One region of the Priestia flexa genome, then DNA from elsewhere that is predicted to be linked to it. Evidence: a T-box and tRNA genes for the amino acid it is inferred to sense, from the RefSeq annotation. Region 1 holds a T-box; the other holds one or more tRNA genes.
The links. A T-box is a leader RNA that pairs with one kind of tRNA and senses whether it is charged. The one in region 1 lies ahead of tyrS (tyrosine--tRNA ligase), so its partner is inferred to be a tRNA-Tyr.

Region 1 (3,243 bases):
TTTTTGATACTACTACTATTTACATTTTTAATCATAATATGTAGCCATGAAAAAAAGCTCTCTGGTATGAGAGCTTTCTCCGTTATCTTTTAAGCTGAACAAATTTTCTTTTGCCAACTTGAACAATTAAGTCATTTTCTATGGCTACTTGTAAGTTTTCATCTGTTACTTTTTCTTGATTTAGTTTTACCCCACCATTTTTAATCATCCGACGGGCTTCACTTTTAGAGGTTTGAAGTCCTAGCTCAACCAATAGCTCAATGATTGGAAGTTGTTCTGAACCTTCCCATTTCATCACCGGAATATCATCTGGCAAAGCTCCTTTTTGGAAGACCGTTTTGAAATGATTCTCAGCTTCTTGTGCAGCTTTTTCACCATGGTACATTCGTACAATTGTTTTACCAAGCTGCATCTTTAGATCTCGAGGATGTTTCGTGTTCATTGTTAAACCTCGTTCCATCTCTTCAATTTCTTCTAAAGGTACATACGTAGCAAGCTTGTAGTACTTTATCATGAGTTCATCTGGAATTGACATTGCTTTTCCATACATGTTCCAAGGCTCTTCATCAATACCGATGTAGTTCTTTTTGGACTTAGACATCTTTTCTACTCCATCTAACCCTTCTAATAAAGGCATAAGCATGGCTACTTGCTTTTCTTTTCCATACTTCTCTTGAAAGTGACGTCCCATTAAAATATTAAAGTGCTGATCTGTTCCACCAAGTTCAATATCACATTCTAATTCTACAGAATCATACCCTTGCATAAGTGGATAGAAAAATTCGTGAAGAGAAACTGGCTTTCCTTCTCCTAAACGCTTTTCAAAGTCATCTCGTTCTAGTAAGCGTGATACGGTAATTTTCCCTGCTAAATTAATGACGTCTTCAAAATTAAGCTTTGATAACCAAAAGGAATTATAGTGAAGTTCTACTTTGTTCATATCTAGCACTTTTCCGAATTGTTCAAAGTACGTTTTGGCATTATGCTTGACTTCCTCATCCGTTAATTGTTTTCTCGCAATAGACTTACCCGTTGGATCACCAATTTTACCTGTGAAATCACCGATTAAAAGCTGAATAACATGCCCATTTTCTTGAAATTGACGAAGCTTATTTAATACGACTGTATGCCCTAAATGAACATCAGGAGCTGAAGGGTCCAATCCTAGCTTAATTTTCAGCGGTGCACCTGTTAAAACGGCCTTTGCTACTTTTTGCTTCAGTTCATCCGCAGGAATGATTTCCTGAGTTCCAAAACTATATAATTTGTATTGCCTCTCAATCTCTGCTTTTTGATTTTCTGTTGCTTGTGCTAAAAAGTTTTCCATTTTACTTCCTCCTTAAAAATAATAAAAACCACGCCCCTAAATAAGGGACGTGGTTCTTACACGCGTTACCACCCTTGTTGAAGAGAGATGTTCTCTTCCACTTCATTTTTTAACGGCTACTCACCGCTCTTTGCTGCTACACAAAGAAAGCTCAAGGAATGTAATTCACTTTTATCTATATACCAGTTCACACCGTCCACTGGCTCTCTGAAAAATAGGGAGATAAAAACTACTAAGATCCTCTCAATGCCTATACGTTATTAATATTTTGAATCATATAGCGAAGCTGCTCAGCTAACCGTTCTTGCTCACTTACTTCCATTGAATGAACAAGCTTCTTTTCACCTTGATGAAATTTTGGATACAGCTCTTTAATTACTTGTTCACCTTTTTCTGTTAGGCTAATGCTAACACGACGTCTATCTCTTGGGTCAGCACTGCGCTTACATAGGCCTTTGCGCTCTAATGTATTCGTTATGGTACTAATTGTTGCCGTCGTAACGCCTGAAGAAACAGCTAACTCTTTTGTTTCCCTTTGCCCCCATACCCACACATCATATAGTAATGAAAATGCAGTCCACGATAGTTTATGAGCTGATAGTACGTCACGTTCCATCACAATGCGCAAAGATTGAGCTGCTCTGTAGAGATTGGTAGCAACTGCTACTGCGTGTAAATCAACGTCTTCTCCTAGGCTTTCAGATAAAACCTTTAAACGATCTACCTCTTCTATTTGATGTTTATTTTTCTTATCCATTCGCACCTTACCTTGAATTTTCAGAATCATTAGCTACCTAATGATTAATTTATATAAGTGTAATTAAACTATACTTTAACCTAAAAAGCAAGCTCTATATAAAAAAAGCATGAAGCCTAAACGCGACTTCATGCTATTTCTGTAATTTTAAAAGTATCTCTTGAAACGCAGGGTGACTTTTATGATCCGATTTATAAGCAGCATAAATTGTATTGGAGACGTGCAGTGTTGAAAACAATACTTTAGAGCGATTTTGTGCGATTGAATCTTGAACTAAATACGTTGGTAAGACGCTTATCCCCATGCCTTGTTCAATTGCTTCTAATATGGCTCTTAAATCTGGAACAACGTGGGCTGCTTGAATATCAGGACGCTTTTTAAAATGCTCGCGCCAATACCTTCTAATAATCGGTAGCTCCAACCCATACGTGAGCCACTTTTGTTTTTTCAACCACGCTTCCAGCTCATCTTGCTGTAAGCTCGGCTCTTCAAGTTGAGCTGGAGCGGCAATCACAAACGTTTCATCTTCAATTTTCACGCAATCAATTCCAGCTTGCTGAAGTTTTTGAGTTGTAATAATAAAATCTACTTCGTCTCGTTCAAGCTTTTCTAATAATAGCTGTGCAACTCCAAACTGAACGGTGAAGCGTAGATTCACATCTTTAATTTTATGAAGAGCCCCTTTTGTAAAATATTCAACGGGTGACCCGATTCGTATAATCGGGGCTAACGAAGAAGACTCATGTTTGAGTTCAAGAGACGCTTTCTCTAGACTTTCAATTAAAGGAACAACTTTTGTATAAAGTTCTTTTCCCTTATCCGTTGGAATCATTTTACGTGGTGCTCGAATAAAAAGAGGCTCCCCTACTTCGGCTTCCAAAGCAGCTAGATGCTGACTCATCGCAGGCTGTGTTAAAATACGTGCTTTGGCAGCAGCAGATACCGAACGATGTTTATATATGCTAATAAAACTGCGATACCATTCAAAATCAATCATGTTCTATCCTCCGAGCCTATTTACCTTTAGTAAATACGTTCCTTTAAAGAGAGCGACGTAAGATGTCTTTTACATCTTCTTTATGAAGTGGAACATAGCTTCCTAGTGTTTCACCACGAACCATTGAACGATCCGCCATTAAATCTAATTTTTCATCGTTAA
Region 2 (3,243 bases), 2.0 Mb from region 1:
TAAACGTTCATGCTCAGATAGTTGCGAACCTACATTTTCTTTTGGACGGAATGCAGGATTATCATCATAATATTTTTCTGCTAGGTTTAGAAGTGGTCGTAAGTTAATACCATACGCATCTTCAATAATATTTAAGTTATTATAACGTGCACAAATACGAACAATATTAGCTAAGCATACTTTCGAACCTGCAAAAGCTCCAATCCAAAGAACGTCATGGTTTCCCCACTGAATATCGACGGAATGATAGTTAATAAGAGTTTCCATGATTTTATCAGGTTCTGGACCACGATCATAAATATCTCCAACGACATGCAAATGATCGACAACCAACCGCTGAATGGTATAAGCCAGTCCTGATATAAGTTTATCAGCTTGTCCTAATGAAATGATTTGCTGCACAATTTTATGATAGTAATGCTCTTTATTTGTAAATTCATCTGTCTTATATAAAAGCTCTTCAATAATATAAGCAAACTGCTCAGGGAGTGCTTTACGCACCTTTGAACGTGTATACTTCGATGATGCATACAAAACTAAATCAAGCATGCGATTAATCATTGTCGTATACCAATCACGTAGTTCTTGTTTGCGAGTAAAGTTTGCTTTAATAATCTTCAGCTTCTCTTCTGGATAATAAACAAGCGTCGCAAATTCATTAATTTCTTGTTGAGATAATGTATCCTTAAATAGATCTTTAATCTTTTCTTTTACGTTTCCCGACCCATTTCGTAATACGTGTTGAAAGGCCTGATACTCGCCGTGTAAATCACTTACAAAGTGTTCTGTTCCTTTTGGCAAATTTAGAATTGCTTCTAAGTTAATAATTTCCGTTACCACTTTCTCTTCTGTGTCATACTTCTTAGCCAGTAGATCTAAATAATTTACGTTCAAAACTATGTATCCCCTTTCAAACTAACTTATCACCTCAGCAGTGAACTAAGAAGCTTACTGCGTGAGTCTTTCATCTTTAGTACTTATTGTACACCTCTTCACACTCGACTTCTAGAGAGATCAATTACATTTTGTTAACTAATTTACAATTTTTATTTAATTCAAACTTAATCAGTTGCTTTGAAAAGACTAAACACAAAAAAGACCTCAACATCTTTGTTGAAGTCTTAACATTACGTTCTTTTATGTAAAACTAATACCAGTGGTCGGGGTCGAACCGACACTCCCGAAGGAACACGATTTTGAGTCGTGCGCGTCTGCCAATTCCGCCACACTGGCAAAATAAAAAAGGCAGAAATAATATAAATGGTGCCGAGGGCCGGACTTGAACCGGCACGGTAGTCACCTACCGCAGGATTTTAAGTCCTGTGTGTCTGCCAATTCCACCACCCCGGCAGGACTTATTGTGAATAATGGAGGCGGCAACCGGATTTGAACCGGTGATAAAGGTTTTGCAGACCTCTGCCTTACCACTTGGCTATGCCGCCACTTTATTCAAAATATGGAGCGGAAGACGAGGTTCGAACTCGCGACCCCCACCTTGGCAAGGTGGTGTTCTACCACTGAACTACTTCCGCATATTGTATGGCTGGGCTAGCTGGATTCGAACCAACGCATGACGGAGTCAAAGTCCGTTGCCTTACCGCTTGGCTATAGCCCAATAAAAATGGGGCGACTGATGGGAATCGAACCCACGAATGTCGGAACCACAATCCGATGCGTTAACCACTTCGCCACAATCGCCGTATTAATTGGCAGGGGTAGTAGGAATCGAACCCACACTGACGGTTTTGGAGACCGTAGTTCTACCTTTAAACTATACCCCTATAAGATGGTGGAGGGGGGCAGATTCGAACTGCCGAACCCGAAGGAGCGGATTTACAGTCCGCCGCGTTTAGCCACTTCGCTACCCCTCCAGAAAAACATGGTGCCGGCAAGAGGACTTGAACCCCCAACCTACTGATTACAAGTCAGTTGCTCTACCAGTTGAGCTACACCGGCGTGTTTTCATAAGATGGTGGCTCGGGACGGAATCGAACCGCCGACACAAGGATTTTCAGTCCTTTGCTCTACCAACTGAGCTACCGAGCCTTCTTATAATGGCGGTCCCGACGGGAATCGAACCCGCGATCTCCTGCGTGACAGGCAGGCATGTTAACCGCTACACCACGGGACCACTTTGGTTGCGGGGACAGGATTTGAACCTGCGACCTTCGGGTTATGAGCCCGACGAGCTACCAGACTGCTCCACCCCGCGATGATAAGAACATAAATGGTGGAGGATGACGGGATCGAACCGCCGACCCCCTGCTTGTAAGGCAGGTGCTCTCCCAGCTGAGCTAATCCTCCAACTATGTATAAGAATTATGGTGACCCGTACGGGATTCGAACCCGTGTTACCGCCGTGAAAGGGCGGTGTCTTAACCACTTGACCAACGGGCCATTTAAGAAATAAATGGCGGAGAGCAAGGGATTTGAACCCTTGAGACAGCGTTAACCGCCTACACGATTTCCAATCGTGCTCCTTCGGCCACTCGGACAGCTCTCCAAATGGCTCCACAGGTAGGACTCGAACCTACGACCGATCGGTTAACAGCCGATTGCTCTACCACTGAGCTACTGTGGAATCTTATAAAGCCTGGCAACGTCCTACTCTCACAGGGACAAAGTCCCAACTACCATCGGCGCTAGAGAACTTAACTTCCGTGTTCGGCATGGGAACGGGTGTGACCTCTCTGCTATCGCCACCAGACATATTATATTATACAACTTCTTTGAAAAAAAGCAAGACTTTTTTATCTTGTTCTCTCAAAACTAGATAACATTTTTCGCTGAGTACTAAGTTTACTGTCTAGCTACAGCTCCTAATTGTTCGGTCGTTTCACTTCTGTTATTGAAACCAAAGAGCGGTTTCCCCTATCAGAAGCTCCAACGCCTTTCACAATTCAACAGTCGCCTTCGCTTTTCTAATTTGGTTAAGTCCTCGATCGATTAGTATCAGTCAGCTACACACGTCGCCGTGCTTCCACCTCTGACCTATCAACCTGATCATCTTTCAGGGATCTTACTAGCTTGCGCTATGGGAAATCTCATCTTGAGGGGGGCTTCATGCTTAGATGCTTTCAGCACTTATCCCGTCCACACATAGCTACCCAGCGATGCCTTTGGCAAGACAACTGGTACACCAGCGGTGTGTCCATCCCGGTCCTCTCGTACTAAGGACAGCTCCTCTCAAATTTCCTACGCCCACGACGGATAGGGACCGAACTGTCTCACGACGTTCTGAAC

Region 2: it encodes a tRNA-Tyr, which carries the amino acid that the T-box ahead of tyrS (tyrosine--tRNA ligase) is inferred to sense. The anticodon was not compared.

What each region holds. Positions count from the first base shown of each region.
Region 1 covers NZ_CP090431.1:2,224,179-2,227,421, forward strand. Annotated here, with positions in the region: gene tyrS (tyrosine--tRNA ligase) at 83-1,327, opposite strand; T-box leader at 1,368-1,583, opposite strand; gene LZP85_RS11555 (MarR family transcriptional regulator) at 1,578-2,084, opposite strand; gene LZP85_RS11560 (LysR family transcriptional regulator) at 2,218-3,081, opposite strand; gene LZP85_RS11565 (iron-containing alcohol dehydrogenase) at 3,125-3,243, opposite strand, start outside.
Region 2 covers NZ_CP090431.1:253,319-256,561, reverse strand. Annotated here, with positions in the region: gene LZP85_RS01390 (fructose-bisphosphatase class III) at 1-894, opposite strand, end outside; tRNA gene LZP85_RS01385 (tRNA-Leu) at 1,152-1,233, opposite strand; tRNA gene LZP85_RS01380 (tRNA-Leu) at 1,262-1,350, opposite strand; tRNA gene LZP85_RS01375 (tRNA-Cys) at 1,369-1,442, opposite strand; tRNA gene LZP85_RS01370 (tRNA-Gly) at 1,458-1,532, opposite strand; tRNA gene LZP85_RS01365 (tRNA-Gln) at 1,541-1,615, opposite strand; tRNA gene LZP85_RS01360 (tRNA-His) at 1,623-1,698, opposite strand; tRNA gene LZP85_RS01355 (tRNA-Trp) at 1,708-1,781, opposite strand; tRNA gene LZP85_RS01350 (tRNA-Tyr) at 1,788-1,871, opposite strand; tRNA gene LZP85_RS01345 (tRNA-Thr) at 1,881-1,956, opposite strand; tRNA gene LZP85_RS01340 (tRNA-Phe) at 1,971-2,046, opposite strand; tRNA gene LZP85_RS01335 (tRNA-Asp) at 2,056-2,131, opposite strand; tRNA gene LZP85_RS01330 (tRNA-Met) at 2,136-2,212, opposite strand; tRNA gene LZP85_RS01325 (tRNA-Val) at 2,229-2,304, opposite strand; tRNA gene LZP85_RS01320 (tRNA-Glu) at 2,323-2,397, opposite strand; tRNA gene LZP85_RS01315 (tRNA-Ser) at 2,412-2,503, opposite strand; tRNA gene LZP85_RS01310 (tRNA-Asn) at 2,507-2,581, opposite strand; rRNA gene rrf (5S ribosomal RNA) at 2,592-2,707, opposite strand; rRNA gene LZP85_RS01300 (23S ribosomal RNA) at 2,927-3,243, opposite strand, start outside.